Regions from separate parts of the Rhizobium sp. FG96 genome, predicted to be linked through region 1. Evidence: predicted binding sites of a transcription regulator. Region 1 holds the regulator's gene; each other region holds the start of a gene.

What was found. Region 1 encodes PhoB, which activates phosphate uptake and scavenging genes when phosphate is short. Its sites were predicted from a motif close to TGTCATNNANCTGTCAT; they were not measured.
Region 2: the regulator PhoB is predicted to act here: its motif matches at 3,979-3,995, upstream of ACODR6_RS17285 (DUF47 domain-containing protein).
Region 3: the regulator PhoB is predicted to act here: its motif matches at 4,059-4,075, upstream of pstS (phosphate ABC transporter substrate-binding protein PstS).
Region 4: the regulator PhoB is predicted to act here: its motif matches at 4,477-4,493, upstream of ACODR6_RS09375 (alkaline phosphatase D family protein).

What each region holds. Positions count from the first base shown of each region.
Region 1 covers NZ_JBMDIL010000006.1:385,710-392,764, reverse strand. Annotated here, with positions in the region: gene argF (ornithine carbamoyltransferase) at 1-897, opposite strand, end outside; gene ACODR6_RS14995 (aspartate aminotransferase family protein) at 937-2,136, opposite strand; gene ACODR6_RS14990 (GcrA family cell cycle regulator) at 2,563-3,096, shown strand; gene phoB (phosphate regulon transcriptional regulator PhoB) at 3,181-3,864, opposite strand; gene phoU (phosphate signaling complex protein PhoU) at 3,898-4,611, opposite strand; gene pstB (phosphate ABC transporter ATP-binding protein PstB) at 4,656-5,471, opposite strand; gene pstA (phosphate ABC transporter permease PstA) at 5,486-6,808, opposite strand; gene pstC (phosphate ABC transporter permease subunit PstC) at 6,805-7,055, opposite strand, start outside.
Region 2 covers NZ_JBMDIL010000008.1:77,598-84,652, reverse strand. Annotated here, with positions in the region: gene ACODR6_RS17320 (cryptochrome/photolyase family protein) at 1-495, opposite strand, end outside; gene ACODR6_RS17315 (hypothetical protein) at 649-954, opposite strand; gene ACODR6_RS17310 (hypothetical protein) at 1,165-1,461, shown strand; gene ACODR6_RS17305 (hypothetical protein) at 1,462-1,779, opposite strand; tRNA gene ACODR6_RS17300 (tRNA-Asn) at 1,809-1,883, opposite strand; gene ACODR6_RS17295 (hypothetical protein) at 2,001-2,300, shown strand; gene ACODR6_RS17290 (inorganic phosphate transporter) at 2,310-3,314, opposite strand; gene ACODR6_RS17285 (DUF47 domain-containing protein) at 3,314-3,955, opposite strand; gene ACODR6_RS17280 (hypothetical protein) at 4,102-4,269, opposite strand; gene ACODR6_RS17275 (hypothetical protein) at 4,326-4,559, opposite strand; tRNA gene ACODR6_RS17270 (tRNA-Cys) at 4,760-4,833, opposite strand; gene ACODR6_RS17265 (hypothetical protein) at 4,994-5,149, opposite strand; gene ACODR6_RS17260 (hypothetical protein) at 5,249-5,392, opposite strand; gene ACODR6_RS17255 (hypothetical protein) at 5,462-5,686, opposite strand; gene ACODR6_RS17250 (protein-L-isoaspartate O-methyltransferase family protein) at 6,052-6,696, shown strand; gene ACODR6_RS17245 (PopZ family protein) at 6,917-7,055, shown strand, end outside.
Region 3 covers NZ_JBMDIL010000008.1:281,230-288,284, reverse strand. Annotated here, with positions in the region: gene ACODR6_RS18445 (tetratricopeptide repeat protein) at 1-1,426, shown strand, start outside; gene ACODR6_RS18440 (LysE family transporter) at 1,506-2,123, shown strand; gene ACODR6_RS18435 (cupin domain-containing protein) at 2,132-2,476, shown strand; gene ACODR6_RS18430 (MarR family winged helix-turn-helix transcriptional regulator) at 2,489-2,950, opposite strand; gene ACODR6_RS18425 (SDR family NAD(P)-dependent oxidoreductase) at 3,101-3,898, shown strand; gene pstS (phosphate ABC transporter substrate-binding protein PstS) at 4,190-5,212, shown strand; gene pstC (phosphate ABC transporter permease subunit PstC) at 5,297-6,274, shown strand; gene pstA (phosphate ABC transporter permease PstA) at 6,276-7,055, shown strand, end outside.
Region 4 covers NZ_JBMDIL010000004.1:183,875-190,929, reverse strand. Annotated here, with positions in the region: gene ACODR6_RS09395 (argininosuccinate synthase) at 1-950, shown strand, start outside; gene ACODR6_RS09390 (LysE family translocator) at 1,070-1,711, shown strand; gene ACODR6_RS09385 (hypothetical protein) at 1,716-2,150, opposite strand; gene ACODR6_RS09380 (M3 family metallopeptidase) at 2,361-4,448, shown strand; gene ACODR6_RS09375 (alkaline phosphatase D family protein) at 4,562-6,139, shown strand; gene typA (translational GTPase TypA) at 6,262-7,055, shown strand, end outside.

The DNA.
Region 1 (7,055 bases):
TGCAAGAATCGACTTCTGCGCATGAAGACGGTTTTCCGCTTCATCGAAGACCACGGATTGCGGGCCATCGATCACTTCGTCCGTGACTTCCTCACCACGATGGGCGGGCAGGCAATGCATGAACAATGCATCCTTGCCGGCCTTTGCCATCAAAGCCTGATTGACCTGATAGGGCTGGAAGACGTTGTGACCGCGAGCCCGATGTTCCTGATTCATGGAGACCCAGGTATCGGTTACCACGCAATCGGCGCCTTCGACCGCACGGTCGGCATCATGGCTGAGCAGGATTTCGGCGCCCTCATTGCGGGCCCAGTTCAGATAGTGATCCTTCGGCTCGGAACCAAGGGGTACGGCCATGTTCATGCGATAGCCGAAACGGGCAGCGCCTTCGACCAGCGAATGCAGCACATTGTTGCCGTCACCCGTCCAGGCGATCGTCTTGCCCTTGATCGGGCCGCGATGCTCTTCGAAGGTCATGATATCGGCCATGATCTGGCACGGATGCGTATCGTCGGTCAGCGCGTTGATGACCGGCACGGTAGCATGCTCGGCAAGCTCGAGCATGCGGTGGTGCTCGGTGGTGCGGATCATGATCGCATCGACATAGCGCGACAGGACCTTCGCGGTGTCGCCGATCGTCTCGGCGCGGCCGAGCTGCATTTCGGTGCCCGAGAGGAACAGTGTCTCGCCGCCGAGCTGGCGCATGCCGACATCGAAGGAGACGCGGGTACGTGTGGACGGCTTTTCGAAGATCATCGCCAGCATCTTGCCGGCGAGCGGCTTGTCGCCGGCGCCTGCCTTGAAAGCCTGCTTGCGCGAGATCGCATCATTCATGATGACGCGCAGATCGGCGGAGCTGACCGCCGAGAGATCGAGGAAGTGTTTGGGGGAAGCCATGTCGTCCTTACCTGTTTGCCTCGTAAGGCATCTATCCGTTCAAGCCGTCTTCTTGGCCTTGGCTGCGCGAATGCTCTCAGCGGCCTGCTCGATGCGTACGAGGCCTTCGCGGGCTTCTTCCGCAGTCACCACCAGAGGCGGCAGGAGACGGATGACGTTATCGCCCGCCGGGACACCCAGCAGATGCGCGCCGCGGATCGCAGCCAGGAGTTCGCTCGAGGGAACGGCGGCCTTGATGCCGAGCAGCAGGCCTTCGCCGCGGATATCCTCGATCACGTCAGGATAGCGATCCTTCAGCGACGCCAGGCCCTGGCGGAAGACCAGCGACACGTCGCGGACGTGCTGCAGGAAGCCATCGGCGAGCACGATATCGAGAACGGCACTGCCAACGGCCATGGCAAGCGGATTGCCGCCATAGGTCGAGCCGTGCGTGCCGGCCTTCATGCCGGAGGCCGCCTCAGCCGTCGCAAGGCAGGCGCCGAGCGGGAAACCGCCGCCGATGCCCTTGGCAACAGCCATGATGTCGGGGCTAACGCCGGACCATTCATAAGCGAAGAACTTGCCGGTACGGCCAACGCCGGTCTGCACTTCGTCGAGGATCAGCAGCAGGCCATGCTCATCGCAGAGCTGGCGCAGCGCCTTCATGAACTCGACGGTCGCCGGGCGGATACCACCCTCACCCTGTACGGGCTCGATCAGAATGCCTGCCGTTGCGTCGGTGATCGCCGCGCGGACGGCTTCGACATCGCCGAAAGGCACCTGGTCGAAACCGGGGGTCTTCGGACCGAAGCCTTCGAGATACTTCTCCTGGCCGCCGGCGGCGATCGTCGCCAGCGTACGGCCATGGAAGGCGCCTTCGAAGGTGATGATATGGAAGCGCTCCGGATGGCCCTTCGAATACTGGTAGCGGCGCGCGGTCTTGATCGCGCATTCCAGGGCTTCCGCACCCGAGTTGGTGAAGAACACCTTGTCGGCGAAAGTCGCTTCCGTCAGCCTCGTCGCGAGCTTTTCCTGGCCTGGGATCTCGTAGATGTTGGAGAGGTGCCAGACCTTCTCGGCCTGCGCCTTCAGGGCATCGACAACATGCGGATGGCTGTGGCCGACAGCGGTCACGGCAACGCCCGCGCCAAAATCCAGATATCGCTCGCCGGTCTCGGTAATCAGCCAGACGCCCTCACCTCGCTCGAACCGCAGAGGGGCACGAGAATAGGTATCATATAGCGGCGCGGCTTCAGCCATGGCGCGGTCTCCTGTCAGCGTTATGGGCAACCGGACTCCGGCTAAAAAACCAGGTCCGAAAAATTAAAAATGCCGCCTCTCGGCGGCGCTGTGCACTATTTACTTTTCGCACTGCAATGTCAACAAAACTACGGCTTTCGTGGCTTCTGGGTGACGCTCAAGCGATGTCGCGTTTCATCAACAGCTAATGTTGCAGAAATGACTCTGTGGGGAAGCAAGTTGGGGAAAACTTGAAATTCGATTCATCCGGATTCCCGCGACTCTTGTCACGGAGTCAGCCTCACACTAGGTTAAAACTCAATTACTAGACTGCATGCGGCGGAACTAGTCACCAAAATTAGTCAAGCGTTTCTTGTGTCGGATTCATCCGGGGCAAACGGTGAAGGATTCTGCCTTCACAACGCTTAAACGGCGGAGACACAGGGCATGAACTGGACAGACGAGCGGGTCGAGAAACTCAAGAAACTGTGGTCCGAAGGGTTGAGCGCGAGCCAGATCGCGGCGCAACTTGGAGGCGTAAGCCGGAATGCCGTTATCGGCAAGGTTCACCGTCTGGCACTGCCGGGCCGTGCCAAGGCCGGCGGCAATGCGACGGCGGCACGGGCTCCGAAGCGCACGACTTCGGCACCGCGCGCTCCGAACTACGCATCGCGCATGACGACCCGCACCGTTGCCCGCCCGCAGGGCGCAACGATGCTGAAGGAAGAGATCGAAATCGACGTCATGGAGGAGATGGAATATCGTCCGGCTTCCAACGTTGTCGTGCCGATCTCCCGCCGTCTCGGCCTGACGGAACTGACCGAGCGCACCTGCAAGTGGCCGGTCGGCGATCCGCTGAAGGACGATTTCCATTTCTGCGGCTGCGAAAGCCCGGATTCTTCGCCCTACTGCACCTATCACCAGCGCCTGGCTTACCAGCCGGTCAATGATCGCCGCAGGGCCGCAGCCCGGGCAAACTGAGCCGGGTAAAGACAAACGAAAAACGGGCCTTTCGGCCCGTTTTTTTGTATCTGCATGTCAGGAGGCCGTAGCCTCCTTGATCACTCAGGCTTCCATGGAATAACCGGCACCGCGGACGGTGCGGATGACATCCTGCATGTTCGAGAAGTTGAGCGCCTTGCGCAGGCGACCGACATGGACGTCGACGGTACGCTCGTCGACATAGATGTCGTGACCCCAGACGCCGTCGAGCAGTTGCGAGCGCGAGAAGACGCGGCCCGGCGACGACATAAGGAACTCCAGGAGGCGGAACTCGGTCGGTCCGAGACGGACTTCGCGGGTCTTGCGGTGAACGCGGTGCGTTTCGCGGTCGAGTTCGATATCGCCGCACTTCAGCACGGTCGAGAGAACTTCCGGCTTGGCGCGGCGCAGCATCGCCTTGACGCGGGCAACGAGCTCGGGCGTCGAGAACGGCTTCACGACATAGTCGTCCGCGCCGGTCGACAGGCCGCGAACGCGCTCGCTTTCCTCGCCGCGCGCCGTCAGCATGATGATCGGCAGACGCTCGGTCTCCGGGCGCATGCGCAGCCGGCGGCAGAGCTCGATGCCTGATACGCCAGGCAGCATCCAATCGAGGATAAGAAGGTCCGGCGTGCGCTCCTGAAGGCGGATTTCCGCCTCGTCGCCGCGCAGGATGGTATCGACTTCGAAACCTTCGGCTTCGAGATTGTAGCGAAGAAGCACGCTCAGTGCTTCTTCGTCTTCAACGACTGCAACTCTCGGGATCATTCTATTCTGTCTCCTGAGGCCCGGTCCGGATGATTATTCCGTTACCGCGCCGACGGTGTTGGCGGTGTCGTCCTTCGGACGCTCGCCTTCCGGCTGAGCGCCGGTCGCCATGTAGTAGATGGTTTCAGCAATGTTGGTGGCGTGGTCGCCGATGCGCTCGATGTTCTTGGCGCAGAAGAGCAGGTGCGTGCAGCTGGTGATGTTGCGCGGATCTTCCATCATGTAGGTCAGGAGCTCGCGGAACAGCGACGTGTACATCGCGTCGATTTCCTCGTCGCGCTCGCGGATCGACTTCGCCTTGTCGGCAGCGCGCGTCGTGTAGACGTCGAGCACCTCCTTCAGCTGGACGAGCGCGAGCTCGGAGAGATGCTCCAGGCCACGGGCGAGCTTGCGCGGAACGCCGGTGCTCTGCACGGCGATGACGCGCTTTGCGGTGTTCTTGCCGAGGTCGCCGACGCGCTCGAGGTCTGCGGCAATGCGGATCGAACCCATGATCTCGCGCAGGTCCGACGCCATCGGCTGGCGGCGGGCGATGGTGACGATCGCCTTGTCGTTGATCTCGCGCTCGGCGTGATCGAGGATCACGTCGTCGGAGATGACCTTCTGCGCCAGCGCCGCGTCGCCGTTGACGAGGGCGCGGACAGCGTCGGAAACCATCTGCTCGGCCAGGCCGCCCATTTCGGAAATGCGGCGCGAGAGGAACTTCAGGTCTTCGTCATACGCAGAAAAAATATGTGTCGATGCCATGGGGAAAGTCCTTGAGTGTCTATCGGGGGTCGTGACGCCAAAGATCAGCCGAAGCGGCCCATGATGTAATCCTGGGTGCGCGGATCGTCCGGATTGGTGAACATCTTGTCGGTGTCGTTCTCCTCGACGAGGTTGCCGAGGTGGAACATGGCCGTGCGCTGCGAAACGCGGGCGGCCTGCTGCATGGAGTGCGTGACGATGACGATCGTGTAGGCTTCGCGCAGCTCGTGGATCAGTTCCTCGACCTTTGCCGTGGCGATCGGATCGAGTGCCGAGCACGGCTCGTCCATCAGGATGACTTCAGGCGAGACTGCAACGGCGCGGGCGATGCAGAGGCGCTGCTGCTGACCGCCGGAGAGGCCGGTGCCGGATTCATGAACGCGGTCCTTGACCTCGTTCCAGAGGCCGGCGCGCTGCAGGCTGGTCTCGACGATCTGGTCCATGTCGGCCTTGGTCTTAGCGAGACCATGGATGCGCGGGCCGTAAGCGACGTTCTCATAGATCGACTTCGGGAACGGGTTCGGCTTCTGGAACACCATGCCGACGCGGGCGCGCAGTTCGACGACGTCGATATCCGGATCGTAGATATCGTCGCCATCGAGCGTGATCTTACCGGTGACGCGGCAATTGTCGATCGTGTCGTTCATGCGGTTCAGGCTGCGCAGGAAGGTGGACTTGCCGCAGCCGGACGGGCCGATGAGCGCCGTGACGGTGTTTTCGCGGATGTTCAGCTTGACGTCGAAGAGGGCGCGCTTTTCGCCGTAATAGACGGAAACGTCCTGGCCGATCATCTTGTAGGGAATGCTGTTCATTTTCTGGTCCAGAGCCTTTTCAACTGCTGCTTCGGTCAACATGTTCATTGTTTCTACTCCGTTTACCAGCGGCGCTCAAAGCGACGGCGCAAGAGGATGGCTCCGAGGTTCATGACGATCAGGAACAGGAGGAGGACGATAATGGCACCCGACGTACGTTCCACGAAGGCGCGTTCGGCTTCGTTGGCCCACATGTAGACCTGGACTGGGAGGGCGGTGGACGGGTCGAGAGGCGTGGCCGGTGCATTGGCGACGAAGGCGACCATGCCGATCAGCAAGAGCGGCGCGGTTTCGCCGAGCGCGTGCGCCAGGCCGATGATGGTGCCGGTCAGGATGCCCGGCATGGCGAGCGGCAGCACATGGTGGAACACCATCTGCATCTTCGAGGCGCCGAGACCGAGAGCGGCCGCGCGGATCGACGGCGGGACGGCGCGAAGAGCCGCACGCGTCGCGATGATGATCGTCGGCAGCGTCATCAGCGTGAGCACCAGACCGCCGACCAGCGAGGCCGAGCGCGGCATGCCCATGAAGTTGATGAACACTGAGAGACCGAGCAGACCGTAGACGATCGAGGGAACCGCAGCCAGGTTGTTGATGTTGACCTCGATGAGATCCGTCAGCCGGTTCTTCGGCGCGAATTCCTCGAGATAGATCGAGGCGGCGACACCGATCGGCAGCGACAGCACAAGAACGATCGCCATCAGATAGAGCGAGCCGATGAGGGCAACGCCGAGGCCGGCGGCTTCAGGACGGCTGGAATTGCCGTTGACGAAGAGGCCCGTGTTGAACTGCTTGAAGAGAGCGCCGCTCGACTTCAGTTCGTTCATCCAGCCAACCTGCTTGTCGTTGACCTTGCGGTTCTTCTCATCGACGCTCAGATCGATCTGGCCCTTGTTGGCGCTGTCGACATTGGCGTCGGCGAGAACCGTAACGTTGATCGTCTTGCCGATGATCGACGGGTCGGCGACGACCATGTCGCGCAGCTGGATCGGAGCGCCCTTGGAGAGCATCGCCGATGCATCACGCACGTCGGGACGGCTCGATGCGTTGATGTTGAGCTGCTTGACGATGGCGTCACGCAGCAGGGCGCCGTAATTGGCGGCGATCAGGACGGACGGATCGGTCGCGCGCTTGTTGCCCGGATCGATCGTCTTTTCAGTGAACTCGATCGGCAGCGAGATCGCGGTCTGCTGGAAGGCCGTGTAGCCCTGACGGATGACCGTCGACAGCAGGATGACCAGGAAGATCAAGCCGAAAGCGATAGCGGCCATGCCGTAAGCCTGGAAGCGGCGTTCGGCGGCATAGCGGCGCTTGATGCCGATGTCGCGGCGCGCAGGCGCCTTGGATACGAGAGTGCCGGAAACCGGAGAAGCGATATTCGTCATTCGTACTGCTCCCGGTATTTGCGCACGATGTAGAGCGCGTAGATATTGAGGCAAAGCGTGATCAAGAAGAGCGTGATGCCGAGCGCGAAGGCGACGAGCGTCTGCGGCGAGGTGAACTCAAGGTCACCCGTCAGCTGGTTGACGATCTTGACCGTCACGGTGGTCATCGGCTCGAAAGGATTGATCTGCATGCGGGCGGCAACACCGGCCGCAAGCACGACGATCATGGTTTCGCCGATGGCGCGCG
Region 2 (7,055 bases), on a different contig from region 1:
CTCGCCCGAGCCTTCGAGTGCCCGCCAGAACGGCGTGTAGACGCGATAGGGCGTACCGCCGCCGGTCTTCAGCTTCGAAGGCTCATGCAGCAGCTGCCCGGCAAAGCTGCGCGCCTCGACGGCCTGCCGCTCCAGCTCGTGCTTGATCCTCATATCGACGGCAATGCCCGGCGGATCGTAGCGCCGGTTCCACAGCACGGTCTCCGCGCCGGTGGATTTGACCAGCGCCTGGAGCGCCTCCAGCGCATTGCCTCTCAGCAGCACCAACTTGCCGTGGTGCTTGTGCAGCGAGGCCTCCAGCGCCTCAAGCGAATGGTGCAGCCACCATGCCTGGGCCGAACCCAAAGGCCCGTTGCCCGACGTTTCAGGCTCGCGGATATAAAGGGGAATGATCGGGCGGCCGGAGGCGCAGGCTTCGTGCAGCGCGTGATTGTCGTCGAGACGCAAATCCTTGCGAAACCAGAGAATAACCGGTTTTTCGACTGCCTTCGCCAATGCCTTCGTTCCCTGTCCCGTTCTTTTGGTCTGCTACGTATCTACGATAGGCTTGGATCAAAAGTTTCAGTTGGGAAGACAGTTTTATTCGCCTTGCCGCGCACATGAAAAAGGCCGGTCAAAACCGGCCTTTTCGCTTGGCTGATCCGGAGATCAGTTGTCGTATTCACGGCAACGGTCGCTGATCGAAGCGCCGCCCTGACCGGCGCGGCTATCGACCACGCCCTGTTGCGGCATGTTCGGGCATTCGAGAACACCACGCGGTTCGCCGATACTCTGGGTGGTGGTCGGATCGACCGGATCGACGCGCACCGGATGGGTGCCGTTGTTGTCGACCGTCATGTCAGAGGAATATTGCGGCTCGGCCGGTGCAGTATCGTATGCCGGTGCCGACTGGGCGAAGGCCGGAGCGGCAAGGCCGAGGGCGAGCAGCGAGGCTGCGGCAAATGTCTTACGCATGGAGAAACTCCTCCTTGGTCTGCTTTTTCTCTAGGGGTGACAGAAACGGAACCCGCGGGCCGCGTCATTGTTCCGAACTTTCCCGCAGAGGTTTCAGGCGCCGCGGGGCAGCGTGGTTACGCGTAAACCTTAACAGGCAAAGCCGCTGGCAGACGCGTCTGGGTGCCGCTAGGAAGCCCTCAGCCGCATGATGCAGCGCCGGGGTCTCCAATGGTCATTTCCTTTTTCGAAGCAGCGGATATGTCGTTCAAGGCAGCCTTGTCGGTCGCCGTGACGATCGGCGGTATGATGGCCGCCACCGCGATGCTGAAGACCGAGGCGACGGAGACCACGCGCCTCGACCTCTCCCGGCCGGTCCTCTGGCCGTCGGAGCCGACACGGGTGCCCGCACCCTTCCGCTTCGCCGCCAATGATCCGGCGCAGGTCGCCGCCGATGCCGGAGCCGTCTGCGTCAGCAATATCGGCCTTAGAATCGATTGCGACCTGATCGGCGCCTCGGCGCTCTGATCACAGGCTGCCGCCATCCTTGTAATAGCTTGGATATTGCACGAATTCAGAATCGCGGCCGTCCGTGCTCTCTTGCGTGCTGTCGGCCTCGTCTGCGGGCTTCGTATAGCCGTGGCTGATCAGCCAGTCCTTGACGATATGGCGCATCGCCCGGTCGCGGTCGGTGATGCCGAACTCCCGCATGAAGGCCTGGAGCGCCTGCTCGCAACGTTCTGAAAAGTCATCTGCCATAAAGCGGTAAGGGGCAAGGCGAATGATTGTTCCGAGTTTCGATGTCTTGGAAAAAAGAAGAGCCGGTTCGTGGTCGAACCGGCTCATTCAATCTGTCAGCTTATCGCTGATGAAACTGGCTCCCCGGGCCGGATTCGAACCGGCGACCTGTCGATTAACAGTCGAATGCTCTACCGCTGAGCTACCAGGGATCACCGCTTGCCGCGGTGTGAGTGGGCTAATACAAATGCTTGTTCGATTTGCCAAGCGGTTTTTTCAAAAAAATGACATCTCCTTGCAATTATTGGACTTATCCCCATCTCCTGTGGATGACTGACGGGAAAAACAACACGGATAAAAAGCGCGAAAAGCGTTTCGGCATCGATCACACGACCGGAGAACTCATTCTTGGGTCATGGCGCATACCGCTGCCGCGCTCGCGCATCGCACGCATGGCCATCGGCCTGTTGCTGATCATCTGCGGTTTGCTGGGATTTTTGCCCATCCTCGGCTTCTGGATGCTGCCGCTGGGCTTCATCGTGCTGTCGCACGACCTGCCGGTCGCCCGGCGCTGGCGCCGCAGGCTGTCGGTCTGGTGGCACCGGCGGGGCAGGCCCGCCGGTAACTGAGGCCTCACATCAGGCGAAGAGGCTGGCGGCCCAATAGAACAGCGCCGAGATCAGCGCTGCCGCGGGCAGGGTGACGACCCAGGCAACCACGATATTGCCGGCAAGCCCCCAGCGGACGGCCGAGACGCGCTTGGCAGCACCGACACCGATGATCGCGCCGGTGATCGTGTGCGTCGTCGAGACCGGAATGCCGAGCCAGGTGGCGCCGAACAGCGTCAGCGCGCCGCCGGTCTCAGCGCAGAAGCCCTGCATCGGATTGAGCTTGGTGATCTTCGAACCCATCGTATGGACGATTCGCCAGCCGCCGAAGAGCGTGCCCAGCGCCATCGCCGCCTGACAGGACAGCACCACCCATAGCGGCACATGGAAGCTGCCGCCGAGATAGCCCTGCGAATAGAGCAGCACGGCGATGATGCCCATCGTCTTCTGCGCATCATTGCCGCCATGGCCGAGCGAATAGAGCGAGGCCGAGACGAATTGCAGGATGCGGAAGGTGCTGTCGACGGCAAAGGGCGTCTGGCGGACGAAGATCCAGGACACCGCGAGCACCAGGAACAGTGCCAGCAGGAAGCCGATCATCGGCGACAGCACGATGGCGCCCGCCGTCTTCAGAAGACCACCCCAGACGATCGAGCTGAAGCCGACCTTGGCAAGGCCGGCACCGACGAGACCGCCGACCAGTGCATGCGAGGAGCTCGACGGTATGCCGAAGACCCAGGTGACGATGTTCCAGATGATCGCGCCCATCAGTGCCGCGAAGATCACCATCGGACTGACGATGTCAGGATTGATGATGCCGGTGCCGAGTGTCTCGGCGACATGCAGGCCGAAGAAGAGGAAGGCGATGAAGTTGAAGAATGCCGCCCACATCACCGCATATTGCGGCCTGAGAACGCGTGTCGAGACGATCGTGGCGATCGAGTTCGCCGCGTCATGCAGTCCGTTCAGGAAGTCGAAGAACAGCGCGACGGCGATCAGCCCGGCAAGCAGCGGAAAGGCGAGGGTGGCATCCATCAGACGTTCTCGATCACGATGCCGCTGATTTCATTGGCGACGTCCTCGAAACGGTCGACGACCTTCTCAAGCTCGGCATAGATCTCGCTGCCGATGATATAGGCCATCGGGTTCGAGGCGCCGTGGCGGCGGAAGAGATCCTTGAGGCCGAGGTCGTAGAGCTCGTCGGACCGGCCCTCGACGCGCGTCACCTCTTCGGCGATCGCCGTCAGCCGCGGCGCGTTGGCGCCCATCCGGTCGAGCAGCGGGACGGCCTCGGCGATCAGATGCGCCGCCTTGACGATTTCCTTGCCCATCTCCTGCATGCCCGGATCGAAGCTCTTCTGCTCGAACAGGCGGATGGTCTTGACCGTCTTGTGCATCATATCGATCGCATCGTCGAGCGACTGGATCAGATCCTTGATGTCGCCGCGGTCGAAGGGCGTGATGAAACTGCGGCGGACCGCGAGCAGAACGTCGCGGGTAATATCGTCGGCCTCGTTTTCGAGCGCGACGATGCGCTCGCAATGGCGCTCGGGATCGTTCCCGGCCAGAAGTTCGTTCAGCGCTTCTGCGGCGCCGACGACGGTGCGGGAATGCTGAGCGAAGAGATCGAAGAATCGGTCTTCGCGCGGAAGAAGTTTGCGAAACCAGCTTAACATGGTGACCCCGTGGATGCTTGAGTTGTCACGCAACTGTCACAAATGGGGTTCTGTTGCAATAAAAGCTGGCCGGGAAGGGCTGCAGCCTCGGGCTTTTCCACGCGTTTGCGGCTGAGATCACACAGGCGGCCGCAGCTGTCACAGTCTCAATGAAGATCGAGCGTCAGCTGCCTGTTCTTGATCTGCGGCAGCGGCAGGCCGATCTCGATCTTGCCGAAAACCCGCCTGCGGCGTTCCTCGTCCTTCTCCCGTTCCGCCCGGCTGGCGGCGACGGTCGCGAGGGCATTTGCGATAACCTGCTCGGCATGCGTCATAGGAACCTCCGTCGTTTGTTCCTATTTTGTTCTCATTAATGCAAATGTCAAGAGCTTCACTCACCGAAGTAGAAAACCGGATCGCGCGTCAATTCGCCATTGCCGAGATGGCCGTACAAATCCCTGCCGAGAATCCAGTAGGTGATCTTCTGCGTCGCAAGAGAAAAGACATAGTCGCCATCCACCCAATGCTCGGCCTTGCTGCCGCCGATCGGGAAGAGAAACTTGCCGGCTTGATAGAGAACGGCCTTTTCGGATCGATGATCGAAAATATATCGTGTTTTCGCCATGTGTTATCCTGCCGCTATACGCAAGATACAACGTCACATGGGATTTTAGATCTGTCTATATTATCAGAAGTTGAGGATTGGTCTATTCACAAATAAGATAAGCCTAAAACAGCATTATCCCAAAAATGGGCAATACGATCCCGCGCGATGAAATCATCGCGATTATATTCGGAATCATTCAAGCGGGGATTGTTTGAAGTTGGAGGCCTCGCCCGGAATTGAACCGGGGTACAAGGATTTGCAGTCCTCTGCGTCACCACTCCGCCACGAGGCCATCCGTGAACGACTTGTTCAGTGGTGGCGCGGATTTAGAATGATCCAAAGGAAACCGCAAGAGGTGTTTTCCGAAAAAAATCGGGCCGTCATCAGGCCGTCGCATTCAATGCGCTTGATCATTCGGCGAATCCGCTCATTATCCTTATATGAGGAATATCTCAAAACCCTTTGTCACCAGGGATGATCCGGACCGGCACATACGCTGTCAGGATGCGCTGCAGTATGCGTTCCGCGATCTGATCGAGGCCGCGGTTGAGGCCGGGTGGAGCGAGCAGGAAGCCGTGGATGCCGTCGGCGAACTGGTCGACGGACATATCCAGGACCTCATGGCGCGCGCCGATTCCGCTGCCCTCATGGCGCTTCTGAAGACGATGCGCTGATTCTGCCCGCCGCCGGTCGGCGAGCGCAGGCTCTCAATTCACGCTTCTGAGCGAGGGAAGGGGCGAAATGCCGCCGGTGATGACACCGGGCGTGCTCGACGCAATCAGCGGAATGCAGAGAATGATGACGATGAGCCCGCCGATGAAGCAGGCGCCGAGCATCAGGGATCTGTTCATGCGGGCTCCGTCTCTGCCTTTGTTTTTTAGCTTATGCTGTACAAAGCTGACGGATGCCTGAAGGCTGCATCAGCGCTTCGGGCCGGATTTCAGGTAGAGATAGCTGCCGACGGCGAAAAAGATCAGCGTAAAGCCCGGCCAGGCCACGAACACGGTCGTGTAGCCGCAAGCGCCTTCGAAGCAATCTCCGAGCGTTCCCGCCACGGATAGCCGCAAGGACAGCACGCCCGCGAGGATGACGCTCGCGGCGGCGATCAGCAGCAGAATGAAAATCGTAAAACCCGTGCTTCGCATTCAAACCTAAAGAGCGGGCCGTCTGATTTCTGCCTGCTGCGCTGTGTTTATCTTCAACTCGTCCGGCTGTTGACGAGCCCGCAGCAAAGTACGCCGACGAGCGCCACAGCGATGAAAAGGTCGAAGAACGTCAAATGTACGAAAAAGGCAGACATGGCCTGCTCCTCCTCATTTCCTCCGGTTGCAATAATACCACAGGGGAAAGCTTTGTTCCACTTCGGAGTTCAGAAAGCGCTCCTGCACCGCTTAGGCGGCCGATATGCCGCAAGGATTCTTGCCGCAGGCGCGAACGGAGCCTTGAAAGCATCCGAACCCGGGATTAAGAGACGGAACACATGGCCGCGGTAGCCGGGCGAGAGGATACGATGGATTTCGAAGCAGCACGCGTAAAGATGGTCGACAACCAGATCCGTACGACGGACGTGACGTCCCATTCCGTGTTGAGCGCGTTCCTCACGGTTCCGCGCGAGGCGTTCGTTCCCGAGAAGGCCAAGGTTCTGGCCTATATCGATAACGATGTCGAAATCTGTCCCGGCCGCTTCCTGATGGAAGCTTCGCCGCTCGCCAAGCTGCTGCAGCTTGCTGCGATCACCAAGGAAGACACGGTTCTCGAAGTCGGCTGCGGCACGGGTTACACCTCGGCGCTGCTGTCGCTGACCGCAGGCTCCGTCGTCGCGCTCGAATCCGACGCATCGCTTGCCGAGCAGGCCAAGGCCAATCTCTCCGGCTATCCGAACGTCTCGGTCGTTGCAGGCGATCTCGCCAAGGGCCACACGGCTGGCGCCCCCTACGATCTGATTTTCGTCAACGGTTCCGTCGAGGAAGTTCCGGCTTCGCTTCTCGGCCAGCTCGCCGAAGGCGGCCGTCTCGTCACCGTCGAAGGCTACGGCAATGCGGCCCGCGCCAAGGTTTTCGTTTCGGAGCGTGGTGCCGTCTCCGAAAACGTCTTCTTCAACGCTTCGGTCAAGCCGCTTCCGGGCTTTGCCAAGCTTCGCGAATTCGTATTCTGAGCCTTTCCCAAAGGGCTTTTCGATGCGGGCGCCACGGGCGCCCGTTTCTGTTTTTCATGCTTCATTTGCTGCCCGTCAGTTCATCCAACAAAACTGTGCATGGACGCATTCATTTGATTCGCGATGATTTTTTTCGCGTCTGGGGTATTCTACTGTCTGGGTGATTCGGATGCCCACTCCATGCAATCCGATCGTTGCTTTAAGCTTAACGGGGATAGATATGGCTCAGCCAAGCGTAGCGCGTGAACCGTCCATGGAAGAGATCCTGGCGTCGATCCGCCAGATCATCGAGAGCAATGAGCCGGGCGCCGGCAAGGCCATTTCCCCGTCTTTGCCTCCGGTTTACGGTGACGATGCCG
Region 3 (7,055 bases), on a different contig from region 1:
CGACCGCTGGATCGAGATCGCCCCCTTCGATATGAAGCCGCATGAGCTGCTGCTGGCGACACTCGCCTCGGAGGGCCGTCTCCGCGAGGCGGAGGAGCATATGAAGGCTGCGGCCAGAGCCTTCGCCGCTGAAGGGCTCGATGCCGGTTCGCTGCGCCGGACCTGGGAAGGCGCCCGAAATGCGAGAACTTCAGCAGCTGCAGCGGCAGAACCGCAACCGCCGGAGCGGGCCAAGAGCGGCGCCCGCCGCGCCTCGATCGCCGTCATGCCTTTCAACGATATGTCGGCCTTGGCAATCCCCGGCGGCACGGCGGATGCGCTGGTCTATGACATCATCACCCGGCTCTCGAAGCTGCGCACGCTGCGGGTGATCGCCCAGGGCACGATGTTTGCGCTGAGGGAGCGGCCGCGCTCTCCCGGCGAGATCGCCGCCGCGCTCGATGTCGATTACGTCGTCAACGGCACCTTCGAGCGCATCGCAACCCGCCTTGTCGTCCGGCTGGAGCTGACCGAGGCGCGGACCAACACCATCGTCTGGGCCGACAGCCTCGATCAGAACGCGGCGGAAACGCTGACCTTGCTGGAAGAGATCGGCACCCGCGTCGTCGCCTCGATCGAGCGCGAGGTGGAGACGCTGGAACGCAACCGCGCCATCCTGAAGCCGCCCAATTCGCTGGATGCCTGGGAAGCGCATCACCGCGGTCTCTGGCACATGTTCCGCTTCACCAAGGGTGATAACGACCAGGCACGGAATTTCTTCGAAACGGCGATCAGCCTCGATCCGACTTTCGCACGCGCCTATGCCGGGCTCTCCTTCACGCATTTCCAGAGCGCCTTTCAGCATTGGGCGGACCGCGACACGGAAACCGAGCTCGCCTATCGCGCCGCCAATCAGGGGCTGATGGCCGACGACCGCGATCCGGCCGCCCATCTTTCCCTCGGCCGGGCACATTTCCTGCGCAAGCAGCATGACCAGTCGGTCGCCGAGCTGCAGCAGGCCGTCGATCTCAGCCCGAGCTTTGCGATCGCGCATTATTCGCTGGCCTTCGTTCAATGCCAATCCGGCGATCCGCTGTCGGCGCTGGCCGCAGCCGACCAGTCGCAATCGCTTAGCCCCTTCGATCCGATGCTCTTCGGCATATTGGCCAGCCGGGCGATCGCGCTGGTGCGCCTCGGCCGTTTCGACGAGGCAGCCGACTGGGCGGCGAGGGCGGCGGCCCGCCCGAATGCGCATGCCCATATCATGGCGATTGCGGCGCTCTGCCTTGCGATCGCAGGCCGGCTCGATGAGGGGCGGGCGCATGTCGCGGCGCTGAACCAACGATATCCCGGCTATCGCATGGACGATTTCTTCATCGCCTTCCACCTGGCCCCGGCCGATCAGGCACCCTTTCGAGATGGAGCAACGCGCGTCGGGCTCGAATAGCGCCGCCCACGGCCTTGGCCGCCGGATGCAAAGCCTCTAAGCTCGCGCTCGAAATCCATTCTCGCGAGTCCGCAGCCCCATGTTTCTTCTCTCCGTTGCCGCCATCTGGGCCGTTGCCGCCATCACGCCCGGCCCGAATTTCTTCCTCGTGGTGCGCACGGCGCTCGAAGGCTCTGCGCGCGCTGCGGTCGCGGTGATCGCGGGCGTCATTCTCGGCACCTTCTGCTGGGGACTGGCCGGCTGGCTCGGGATCAGCGCGCTATTTGCGGCCGCCCCCTTCGCCTATCTCTTCCTGAAGATCGCCGGTGGCGCCTATCTTCTCTGGCTTGGGGCCAAGCTGCTCTGGCGCACCTACCGGCACGGTGCGCTGCCGGGCGAACCCGTGCTTCGCCCCGCAATCAGCCCGAAGCAGGCTTTCTGGTCCGGCCTCGCCACCAATCTCGCCAATCCGAAATCCGCCTTCTTCGTCGCCAGTCTCTTCGCCGCGACGTTGCCTGCCGATCACTCCTGGATGCATGGCGCGCTCGCCGTCGCCACCATGGTTCTGGTCTCGTCGCTCTGGTACACGCTGGTGCTGACGATCCTGCGCAATCCGGCCGTTGCCGGTGCCTATGCCCGCGGCCGCCGCGTCATCGATGCCATGGCCGGCGTCATCTTCATGGGCTTCGGCATGAAGCTCCTCACATCCGCCCGCTAGGAGGCCCTATGCCGAACCAGTTCGTTTTCGATATCGACGCCGTCGAACCGGAGGCCGGTGCTCCCGATGCGGACCGCATCCTCTCCGGCGATCCGCAGTTCCGCACCTGGAATTTCGAGGAAGCCGAAGGCGGCCTCTACGCCGGCATCTGGGAAGCGACACCCGGCAAGTGGCGCATTTCCTACGACGAATGGGAATATTTCAACGTCCTCTCCGGTCACTCGATCGTTACCGAAGACGGCGGCGCCGCCGTTCACCTCAAGGCCGGTGACCGCATGATCCTCAGACCCGGCTTCAAGGGAACCTGGGAAGTCATTGAAACGACTCGCAAGGATTATGTGATCCGGCTGTAGCGGCGAGCCGTCTCAACGTCTGAAACTCTCGGCAAATTCTGCCGAGGAAATGCGGTTCAGCGTGTTGCGCAGCTCTGCCGCGGCTTCAGCGCCGAAGGCGTTTTCGAAGCGGTCGCGAGCTTCGGCCCAGAGGCGGTTGCCTTCCTCCCATTTGGCGATGCCGGCCGGCGTCAGCATGGCGCGCTTGACGCGCTTGTCCTTCGCATCCGGCTCAAGCTTCACCAGCCCATCCCGGATCAGCGGTTTCAGCGTGTGGCCGAGTGCCGAAAGGTCCATGACGAGCCCGTCGGCCAGGAATTTCAGCGAGGGCCCGCCGTTCATGTGGATCTGCGTCATCAGGCTGAATTGCGTGCCTCTCAGCCCGCTCGGCGCAAACACATCCTCGTAGAGCTGCCCGAGCTGTCGCGTTGCGCGGCGAAGCGCGCTGTTGCTGCAAACGGCCCAGCTTTCGTAAACCGGTACTTTCTCATCCATCGTCGATCTCCTGATCCCATCTCCCCGCATCGTGGGCGATCGTCAATCGCCTTTGATTATTTTCTGCCGTGCGCTCTTGCGCAAAATCCAATCGATCTCAATATAGTGGCATATACCACTAATTACCAACGCATCGAAAAGGATTTAGCGATGTCACACTCGTCTCTTGGTACTGCTCTCATCACCGGGGCCTCCGCCGGCATCGGCGCCACCTATGCCGATCGCCTTGCAAAACGTGGCTACGATCTGCTGCTGGTGGCCCGCGACGCCGCCCGCTTGAAGGCTCTGGCGGACAAGCTTTCGGCTGCTCATGGCATCAAGGCAGAGGTGTTTCAGGCCGACCTGACCAATCGCGACGAAGTGCGCAAGGTTGAGAAGCGGCTGCGGGAAGACGAGGCGATCACGCTTCTCGTCAACAATGCCGGCATCGGCTCGAAAACCACGATGCTCGAAGATGATATCGATTATCTCGAGACGATGATCGAAGTGAACGTCGTTGCCGTCAACCGCCTCGGCGTCGCTGCCGCCCAGACCTTTGCCAAGCGCGGCAAGGGCAGCATCATCAACATCGCCTCGGTCGTGGCCTTCCTCGCTGAGCGGTTCCACGGTACCTACAATGCCACCAAGGCATTCGTGCTCAACCTCACGCAGTCGATCCATGCCGAAGCGGGTCCGAAGGGCGTCAAGGTTCAGGCAGTTCTGCCGGGCCTCACCCGCACCGAAATCTTCGAGCGCGCCGGCAATTCCATCGATCAGCTGCCGCCGTCGATGGTCATGGAGGTCACTGATCTCGTCGATGCCGCGCTCGCCGGTTTCGATCAGGGCGAAGTCGTGACCATTCCGTCGCTCCCGGATCCTGCCGACTACGAAGCCTTCACGACCGCGCGCCACGCACTCGGTCCGAACCTCTCTCATAACAAGCCGGCAAGCCGCTACGGCGTCGCTTAATCGGTAAGCCTGGGTGTCGAGCTGCGTCAAACCAACGCAGCTCGACATTAACATTTTGTAATCTTTCCAGAGCCTTACAAGTTAAATCCTTGATTTAGTGAATGAACACTTCTGCACGCATGTTCCGCCTTGAGGCATTGACTCCGAACTGTCGCAGAACTGTCATCAAACTGTAATGTGCAGCGCCTAGCCCGCCTTTGCGACGGGAAATTTCAGCGCCCTTGCCAATGGATACCCCCTCCATGGCGCCGGTCTCGTCGATTGTTCGTTCCATTCAGGGAAGAGACCATAATGCTCACCAAAAAACTTCTTTCGACCTGCCTCGGCGCCGGCCTGGCTGCGGCTTTCGCAGTCTCCGCTTCGGCCGCCGACATCACGGGTGCCGGATCGACCTTCGTTTATCCGGTTCTGTCCAAGTGGTCGGCAGACTACAACAAGCAGACCGGCGACAAGCTGAACTACCAGTCGATCGGCTCGGGCGGCGGTATCGCCCAGATCAAGGCTGCAACGGTCGATTTCGGCGCGTCCGACGCTCCGATGAAGCCTGAAGACCTTTCGGCCGGCGGCTTCGGCCAGTTCCCGGTCGTCGTCGGCGGCATCGTTCCCGTCATCAACGTCAAGGGTATCAAGTCCGGCGAACTCAAGCTCTCGGGCAAGGTTCTCGCCGACATCTACCTCGGCAACGTCACCAAGTGGAACGACAAGGCCATCGCCGACCTGAACCCGGGCCTCAAGCTGCCCGACAGCCAGATCGCCGTCGTTCACCGCTCGGACGGCTCGGGCACCTCGTTCAACTGGACGAACTTCTTCTCCAAGGTCAACCCGGACTGGAAGTCCAAGGTCGGTGAAGGCACCGCCGTCAACTGGCCGGTCGGTATCGGCGGCAAGGGCAACGAAGGCGTTGCTGCTTACGTCACCCGCGTCAAGGATTCGATCGGTTACGTCGAATACGCCTACGCCCTGCAGAACAAGCTGCCCTACGTTCTCGTCGAGAACGCTGCCGGCCAGTATCCGAAGCCGAATGCAGACAGCTTCTCGGCTGCTGCTGCCAGCGCCGAATGGGGCAAGGCTCAGGACTTCTACCTGATCATGACCAACGCTCCGGGCGAAAAGGCCTGGCCGATCACCGCGACCACCTGGGCGATCATGTACAAGCAGCCGAAGGACGCCGAGCGCTCCAAGGCCGCCTTCGCCTTCTTCAAGTGGGCGCTTGAGAACGGTCAGAAGGAAGCCTCTTCCCTCGACTACGTTCCGCTGCCGGCCAGCCTGGTCAAGCAGATCGAAGACTACTGGACCGCGTCCTTCAAGGGCTAAGTCCTCCGTGAATGCCGGGGCAGGGAGCGTTTCTCTCTGCCCCGATTGCTTTGAAGCCCCCTCAAAAGCAAGTCGAGTATAGATATGAGCGAAGCACTGGCATCGCTGCCGGCCGTCGGGCCGGAGGTGAAGCGCCGCGATGGCGCCACCGGCGACCGCATTTTCTTCTGGATCGTGATGGGCTGCGGCCTGTTCGTCCTCGCAGCCCTTCTGGCCGCTGCAATTTCCATGGCATGGGGCGGGCTTCTGGCCTTCCGCACCTTCGGCTTCGGTTTCATCACCGGCACCGAATGGGATCCCGTCGCCCAGCACTTTGCCGGTCTGGTGCCGATCTACGGCACGCTGGTCACCTCCGCGCTGGCGATGCTGATCGGCGTTCCCATCAGCCTCGGCATTGCCGTCTTCGTCACCGAAGTCGCGCCACGCTGGCTGCGCGGACCGATCGGCGGCGCCATCGAGCTGCTCGCCGGCATTCCCTCGATCATCTACGGCATGTGGGGCCTCTTCACCTTCGCCCCCTTCATGTCCGATTACGTCCAGCCGGCGCTGATCGACTGGCTCGGCCCGATCCCCGGCATCGGTCTTCTGTTCTCCGGCGCCCCGATGGGTATCGGCATGCTGACGTCAGGCATCGTGCTGGCGATCATGATTATCCCCTACATCTCCTCGGTCATGCGCGACGTCTTCCTCGTCGTTCCCGCGCAGCTGAAGGAATCGGCCTATGCGCTGGGTTCGACCCGCTGGGAAGTGGTGCGCGATATCGTCATCCCGCATACCCGCACTGCCGTCGTCGGCGGCATCTTCCTTGGTCTCGGCCGTGCGCTCGGCGAAACCATGGCCGTCACCTTCGTGCTCGGCAACACGCACAATATCGCCATATCGCTGATGGAGCCCGGCAACTCGATCGCTGCCGCCATCGCCAACGAATTCACCGAGGCCGATACCGACATCTATCTCTCGTCGCTGATCGCTCTCGGCTTCATCCTCTTTGTCGTCACCTTCATCGTCCTTGCCGCCGCAAAGCTGATGCTGCTGCGCATGGCAAAGCAGAGAGGCGAGTAACATGAGCGTTTCCTCCTCCCTCTACCGCAGCCGCCAGATCAAGAGCGCCATCGCGCTGACGCTTTGCGTCGCCGCCACCGGCCTCGGCCTGATCTTCCTGATCTGGATCCTCTGGACGACGCTGATCAACGGCCTTTCGGCGCTGAGCCCGAAGCTCATCACCGAAATGACCCCGCCGCCAGGCGAAGACGGCGGCCTTGCCAACGCCTTCATGGGGAGCCTGATGATGGTGGTTCTCGCTGTCATCATCGGCACGCCGGTCGGCGTGCTGGCCGGCACCTATCTGGCCGAATTCAGCCGCGGCAAGAAGATCGGCGATATCATCCGCTTCATGAACGACATCCTGCTCTCGGCACCGTCAATCATCATCGGCCTGTTCGTCTACGAGCTCGTGGTACGCCAGACCGGCCATTTCTCGGGCTATGCAGGCGGCATCGCGCTCGCCTTCATCTTCCTGCCGGTGGTCGTGCGTACCACCGACGAGATGCTGCGGCTGGTGCCAGACGTCATGCGCGAGGCTGCACTCTCGCTCGGCATTCCGCGCTGGAAGGTCACCGTCGCCGTGCTCTATCGCGCAGCGTCCGCCGGTATCCTCACCGGCATCCTGCTCGCTGTCGCCCGCATCTCCGGCGAGACGGCACCGCTGCTCTTCACCGCGCTCAACAACCAGTATTGGAGCACGGACATGTCCGAGCCGATGGCCAACATCCCGGTCGTCATCTTCCAATATGCGATGAGCCCCTATGACGAATGGCATGTGCTCGCCTGGGCCGGCGCCTTT
Region 4 (7,055 bases), on a different contig from region 1:
TGCTCGGTACCTCGATCGCCCGTCCGCTGATCTCCAAGCACCTGATCGACATTGCCCGCAAGACCGGCGCCGATGCGATCGCTCATGGCGCGACCGGCAAGGGCAATGACCAGGTTCGTTTCGAGCTCTCGGCCTATGCGCTGAACCCCGACATCAAGATCATCGCTCCCTGGCGCGACTGGAATTTCAAGAGCCGTACCGATCTGCTGGCCTTTGCCGAGCAGCATCAGATCCCGGTTGCCAAGGACAAGAAGGGCGAAGCACCGTTCTCCGTCGATGCCAACCTTCTGCACTCCTCGTCCGAGGGCAAGGTTCTGGAAGATCCGGCTCAGGAAGCGCCTGAATACGTGCACATGCGCACGATCTCGCCGGAAGCCGCCCCTGACAAGGCGACCGTCATCAAGGTCGGCTTCAAGAAGGGCGATGCCGTCTCGATCAACGGCGTTGCCATGTCGCCGGCGACCCTGCTCGCCGCTCTCAACAACTATGGCCGTGACAACGGCATCGGCCGTCTCGACCTCGTCGAAAACCGCTATGTCGGCATGAAGTCGCGGGGCGTTTATGAGACACCCGGCGGCACGATCCTGCTGGCTGCGCACCGCGCGATCGAGTCGATCACGCTCGACCGTGGTGCTGCGCATCTCAAAGACGAGATCATGCCGCGCTATGCCGAGCTGATCTATTACGGCTTCTGGTTCTCGCCGGAGCGTGAAATGCTGCAGGCTCTGATCGACAAGAGCCAGGAGCATGTCGAGGGCGAAGTGACGCTGAAGCTCTACAAGGGCAATGTCATGGTCATCGGCCGCGAGAGCGACAAGTCGCTCTATTCCGACAAGCTGGTCACCTTCGAGGACGACCAGGGCGCCTACGACCAGAAGGACGCGGCCGGCTTCATCAAGCTCAACGCGCTGCGCCTGCGCACGCTCGGCAAGCGCAATCTGAAGGGCTGATTGCAGCTCTACCGCTTTTCGAAAGGCCCGCCTTGTGCGGGCCTTTTTCGTTGGCGCGCCGGGCCCTTGACGGCATTGCGCTTTGGCATAGTCTGCGCACACCATCCGCGGAGCATTTCATGACGCAGTCGCTACTTCTCGGCGCCTTTCTGGCAGCCCTCTTCTATGTGCTCATTCCCGGTCCCGCGTTTCTGCAGCTGCTCGGCATCGGTGCCGGGCAGGGACGCAAGGCAGGCGCGTTTTTCCTGATGGGCCATCTGGTCGGCGACACGATCTGGTCTGCCCTGGCGCTGATCGCGATTGTCGGCGCGAAGATCATCGGCACCTTCGTTTTCGATCTTCTTGGCCTGCTCTGCGGCTTCTATCTCGCCTGGATCGGCTGGAGCGCCGTCAGTGCCAAGCCCAAGGCCGACGGTCAAGCGCTTGTCGTGGTCGAGCGTCCGTTCCGGCGTGGCCTGATTTTTGGCGTCACCAACCCGAAGGGTTATCCGGTTGCGCTGGCGACGTTCACCGCCCTTGTCGCGGGTTCGTCTGGCGCGCTGGATTTCGCCGCCCTGCCGCTGATGCTCTGTGTGTCCTTCGTCGGCTTTGTCACTGCCGACATCATCTTGGTGACGATCATCGGCGCCGGTGCGGTGCGACGGTTCTATCGCGCCCACGAGCGTCTGATCGTCCGTTGCTCGGGCGTGCTGTTCATGGGCTTTGCGGTGCAGGCCCTATGGCATGCGACGCCTGGCCTGCTCGGCTGGCGGAAGGCCTGATCAATCAGCTTCCGATGAAATCGACGATCGACTGCAGCGTCTTCGCGCCATTGGAATCGCCGAGCGATTTCGCGATCTGCAGCTGATTGTCGTAATAGTCACGGAAATTGAAAGCGGTGCCGTCGGTGACGCCCGTCAGATCCAGAATATTGCCCTGTGCATCGATAGCGTGCATCGGCAAGGGTTCGGAGATGGCCGCGTAGGTCTGCTGATCGAGCGCGCCCGAATCGTAGCTCTGGCGCGCATAGCTGCGCAACTCACCCGGGCTGACCGATGTGAAGTCAGGGCTATCTGCAGGTTTATCGTCCTCCAGCCTGAAGCCGGTTTGTGCAGACGTACCAGTATCGAATTCAATATCAGAGGTCTTCGAAGACTTTGCGTTATTATCGCTGTTTTTAAAAAGCAAACTCTGAGAAGACCGCATAGAAAATATTTCCATGACCCATGTCCCCTTACGAAAAGAGTAAGAGGAAACTAGCCTTTGGGCCGCGGCGGTGCAATCGTTAACAATTAGTTAATTTTCGTCTATCAGTTCTTGTGGATCAATTCTTTGGTGACCGGCAAAAGACGAATTTGATCAGCAACATACCAATGCCGCGATGGGTCACCTATATTGCCTTTCACCTGCCTTGCGTAAAAGGATCTCAGCATGCCTTCCACACCAGAATTCAATCCGGCGCTCGTCAACTGGAACGGGCATCACGGCCTGCCGCGCTTCGATGCGCTCAATGACGGCGATTTCGCCGCCGCCTTCGATGCGGCGCTTGCGTCTCATGAGAAGGAGATCGGTGCGATCGCCGGGAATCCGGATGCGCCGACTTTCGAGAACACCATCGTGGCGCTGGAAATTGCCGGCGATGAGCTTTCGCGGGTCTCGGCACTGTTCTGGAACCGGGCGGGTGCTCATACCAATGAGGTCATCCAGGCGCTGGAGCGGGAAATATCGCCGAAGATGTCGCGGCACTATTCGAAGATCGGCATGAATGCCGCGCTTTTCGCCCGCATCGATACACTCTGGGAAAAGCGCGAAGAGCTCGGCCTGTCGCTGGAACAGACGCGGGTGCTGGAGCGGCATTGGAAGGGCTTCGTCAAGTCCGGTGCCAAGCTGCCGAAGCCGGAGCAGGAGAAGCTCGCCGGCATCAACGAAAAGCTGGCCGGCCTCGGCACCAATTTTGGTCAAAACGTGCTCGCCGACGAGAAGAGCTGGTCGCTCCTTCTCTCCGATGGCCCGGAGCTCGAGGGCCTGCCCGAATTCCTCAAGGATGCGATGGCGGCTGCAGCGCGCGAGCGCGGCGAGGAGGGCAAATTTGCCGTCACGCTGTCGCGCTCGATCATCGAACCGTTCCTGACCTTCTCTGAGAAGCGCGATCTGCGCGAGCAGGCCTTCAAGGCCTGGGTCGCCCGTGGCGAGAATGCCGGCGCCACCGATAATCGCGGCATCATCAAGGAGACGCTGGCGCTTCGCAAGGAAATGGCCGCGCTTCTCGGCTACGGCAATTTCGCCGAGCTGAAGCTCGACAACACGATGGCGAAGAAGCCTGAAGCCGTCGACGAGTTGCTGCGCGCCGTCTGGACGAAGGCTGTGGGGCGTGCCCGAGAGGAAGAGGCCGATATCGCCAAGCTGATTGCCGAAGATGGCAAGAACCATGAGGTGATGCCCTGGGACTGGCGCTTCTATGCGGAAAAGATCCGGGCGCAGAAGTTCAATTTCTCCGAGACCGAGCTGAAGCCCTATCTGCAGCTGGAGAAGATCATCGAAGCCTGCTTCGATGTCGCGAACCGCCTGTTCGGCATCCGTGCCGTCGAGAAGAAGGGTATCGCTGCCTATCATCCGGATGTGCGCGTTTTCGAGATCCGCGATGCCAGCGACAAGCTGGTGGCGCTGTTCCTCGGCGATTATTTTGCCCGCGGCTCCAAGCGCTCGGGCGCCTGGATGAGCTCGTTCCAGTCGCAGCACAAGCTGACGCTGAAGAACGGCAACAAGGGCGAATTGCCGATCATCTACAATGTCTGCAATTTCGCAAAGCCCGCCGAAGGCAAGCCCGCGCTGCTGTCGCTCGATGATGCGCGCACGCTGTTCCACGAGTTCGGCCATGCGCTGCATGGCATGCTGTCCAACGTGACCTATCCGTCGGTCTCGGGTACGGGCGTCTCGCGCGATTTCGTCGAGCTTCCGTCGCAGCTTTACGAGCACTGGCTGACGGTGCCCGCGATCCTCAGGCAGTATGCGGTGCATTTCGAAACGGGCGAGCCGATGCCGCAGGCGCTGCTCGACAAGGTTCTGGCGGCGCGCACCTTCAATGCCGGCTTCAACACGGTAGAGTTCACCTCCTCGGCGATCGTCGACATGGAATTCCATACGCGCGATGCGGTCGATGATCCGATGGCGGTCCAGGCCGAGGTGCTTGCCGAGCTCGGCATGCCGAAGTCGCTGGTCATGCGTCATGCCTCGCCGCATTTCCAGCATATCTTTTCGGGCGGTTATTCGGCCGGCTACTATTCCTACATGTGGTCGGAAGTGCTCGATGCGGATGCCTTTTCCGCCTTCGAGGAAACCGGCGATGCCTTCAATCGCGAGATGGCTGCGAAGCTGAAGGACAACATCTATTCGACCGGCGGCTCGATCGATCCCGAGGATGCCTACAAGGGCTTCCGCGGCAAGTTGCCGAGCCCGGATGCGATGCTGATCAAGAAGGGGCTTTCGACCTTCAAGGAATTGTCCGGCAGCGACGCGTAACAAAACTGTCGCCGAAGTTTCGGCAAACCGTCATGCGGCTTTCAAGAGACTGACATGACGGGTGTCCAAGGCTGGGGCGGGACGATTCGATCCCGCTCCTGAAGGGCCTTGGAATGATCTTGAAGGAAACGACGCGCCGCCGGTTCCTGACGTCGGTGGGTGCAGTCGGCGGCTTTGCGGCGGCAAGCCTGGCAATGCCCTATTACGCCCGCGGCTCGTCGAGCCGGCCGGTCTTTACCTCGGGCGTGCAATCGGGCGATGTCGATGCGGCCTCGGGTGTCGTCTGGACGCGGGTCGACCGCCCGTCGCGGCTGTTCGTCGAATATTCCACGACAGACAAGTTTGCCAACGCTGTGCGGCTCGCGCCCTTCGACGTGACGCCGGAGACCGATTTGGCCGGCAAGCTGCTGGTGACCGGTCTGCCGCCGGACCAGGAAATCTTCTATCGCTTCGTCGCGGCCGATCTGCAGGACATCAACAGCCGTTCCGAGCCCATTCGAGGCGAGTTCCGCACCGCGCCGGTCTCCAGACGCAATATCCGCTTCGTGTGGTCGGGCGATACGGCGGGGCAGGGATGGGGTATCGATGACGAGGGGATGCGGACCTATCAGACGATCGCCTATCACCGGCCTGATTTCATGATCCATTCCGGCGATACCATCTATGCCGATAACCCGATCCCCGATGAGATCGCGCTCCGCGGCGGCGGCGTCTGGAAGAACCGGATCGTCACCGAGGAAAAGCGGACGATCGCCCAGACGCTTCCCGAGTTCCGCGGCCAATGGAAATACAATCTTCTCGACGAGCATGTGACGGCGCTCAATGCAATCTGCCCGGTCTTCCACCAGTGGGACGACCACGAGGTTCTCAACAATTGGTCGCCATCGACCGATCTCAGCGCCGATGCCCGCTACAGAGAAAAGTCGGTCGCTGTGCTCGCGGCGCGCGCCAGCCGCGCCTTCCATGAAATGACGCCGATCCGCTATGTCGCCGCGGATCCCGGCCGTATCTACCGCAAGGTCTCCTATGGCCCGCTGCTCGATGTGTTCTTCGTCGATCTCCGCTCCTATCGCGGACCCAACGCGCATGGTCTCGATGAAGAACTGATGCCGCAGTCGCGGATTTTCGGCGAGGCGCAGGTCGCGTGGCTGAAGCGCGAGCTGGCGCGATCGACAGCGACATGGAAGGTGATTTCCTGCGATCTGCCCATCGGCCTGGTGATCTGGGACGATTACGGCAAACGCCGGGGCAGCGAATCCATCTCGAATGGCGACAATGACGCGCCGCTCGGCCGCGAGTTGGAATTTGCCGATCTGCTGCGTTTCATCCGCGACGCGGCGATCGGCAATATCGTCTGGCTCACCGCGGATGTGCACTACACCGCGGCGCATTATTACGATCCGGGCAAGGCGAAGTTCCAGGATTTCCTGCCATTTTGGGAGTTCGTATCCGGACCGCTCCACTCCGGCACATACGGGCCTCAGGAGCTCGATGGCACGTTCGGGCCGGAAGTGCGCTTCATCAAGGCGGCACCCGGCGGCATCGAGTCCAACCTGCCGCCATCATCAGGCATGCAGTTCTTCGGCGTCGTCGATATCGATGGGCAAAGCGAGCAGATGACGGTGCGGCTGATGGACCGCGACGACAACGAATTGTGGCGGACGGTGATCGACCCGCAACGTACGAGTTAACCTTGGAATGGCGCTTCGGACCTCTTACCCCTTTCGCAATCGCGAAAAACACTGTATGAGCGCGCCAAACGTAATAGGCGCCTCCCTCCGACGTAGCGCCCCAGCCTCAGAGATTTGACACAATGGCACTTCGCAACATCGCGATTATCGCGCACGTTGACCATGGCAAGACGACACTGGTGGACGAGCTGCTCAAGCAGTCCGGCTCCTTCCGTGAGAACCAGCGCGTTGCAGAACGCGTCATGGACTCCAACGACCTCGAAAAAGAGCGTGGCATCACCATTCTCGCCAAGGCGACCTCGGTCGAGTGGAAGGGTGTCCGCATCAACATCGTCGACACCCCCGGCCACGCCGACTTCGGCGGTGAAGTCGAGCGTATTCTCTCGATGGTGGATGGCGCGATCGTTCTCGTCGACGCTTCCGAAGGCCCGATGCCGCAGACGAAGTTCGTCGTCGGCAAGGCGCTGAAGGTCGGCCTTCGCCCGATCGTCGCGATCAACAAGATCGACCGTCCTGATGGACGCCACGAAGAAGTCATCAACGAAGTGTTCGACCTCTTTGCGAACCTCGACGCAACCGACGAGCAGCTCGATTTCCCGATCCTCTACGGTTCGGGCCGCGATGGCTGGATGAACGTCAATCCGGAAGGTCCGAAGGACCAGGGTCTCGCACCGCTTCTCGACCTCGTGCTCGAGCATGTTCCGGAGCCGACGGTTCACGAAGGCCCGTTCACGATGATCGGCACGATCCTCGAAGCCAACCCCTTCCTCGGCCGTATCATCACCGGCCGCGTCAATTCCGGCTCGATCAAGCCGAACCAGGCCGTCAAGGTTCTGCATGCCGATGGCAAGACCATCGAAACCGGCCGTATCTCCAAGATCCTCGCATTCCGCGGTATCGAGCGTCAGCCGATCGA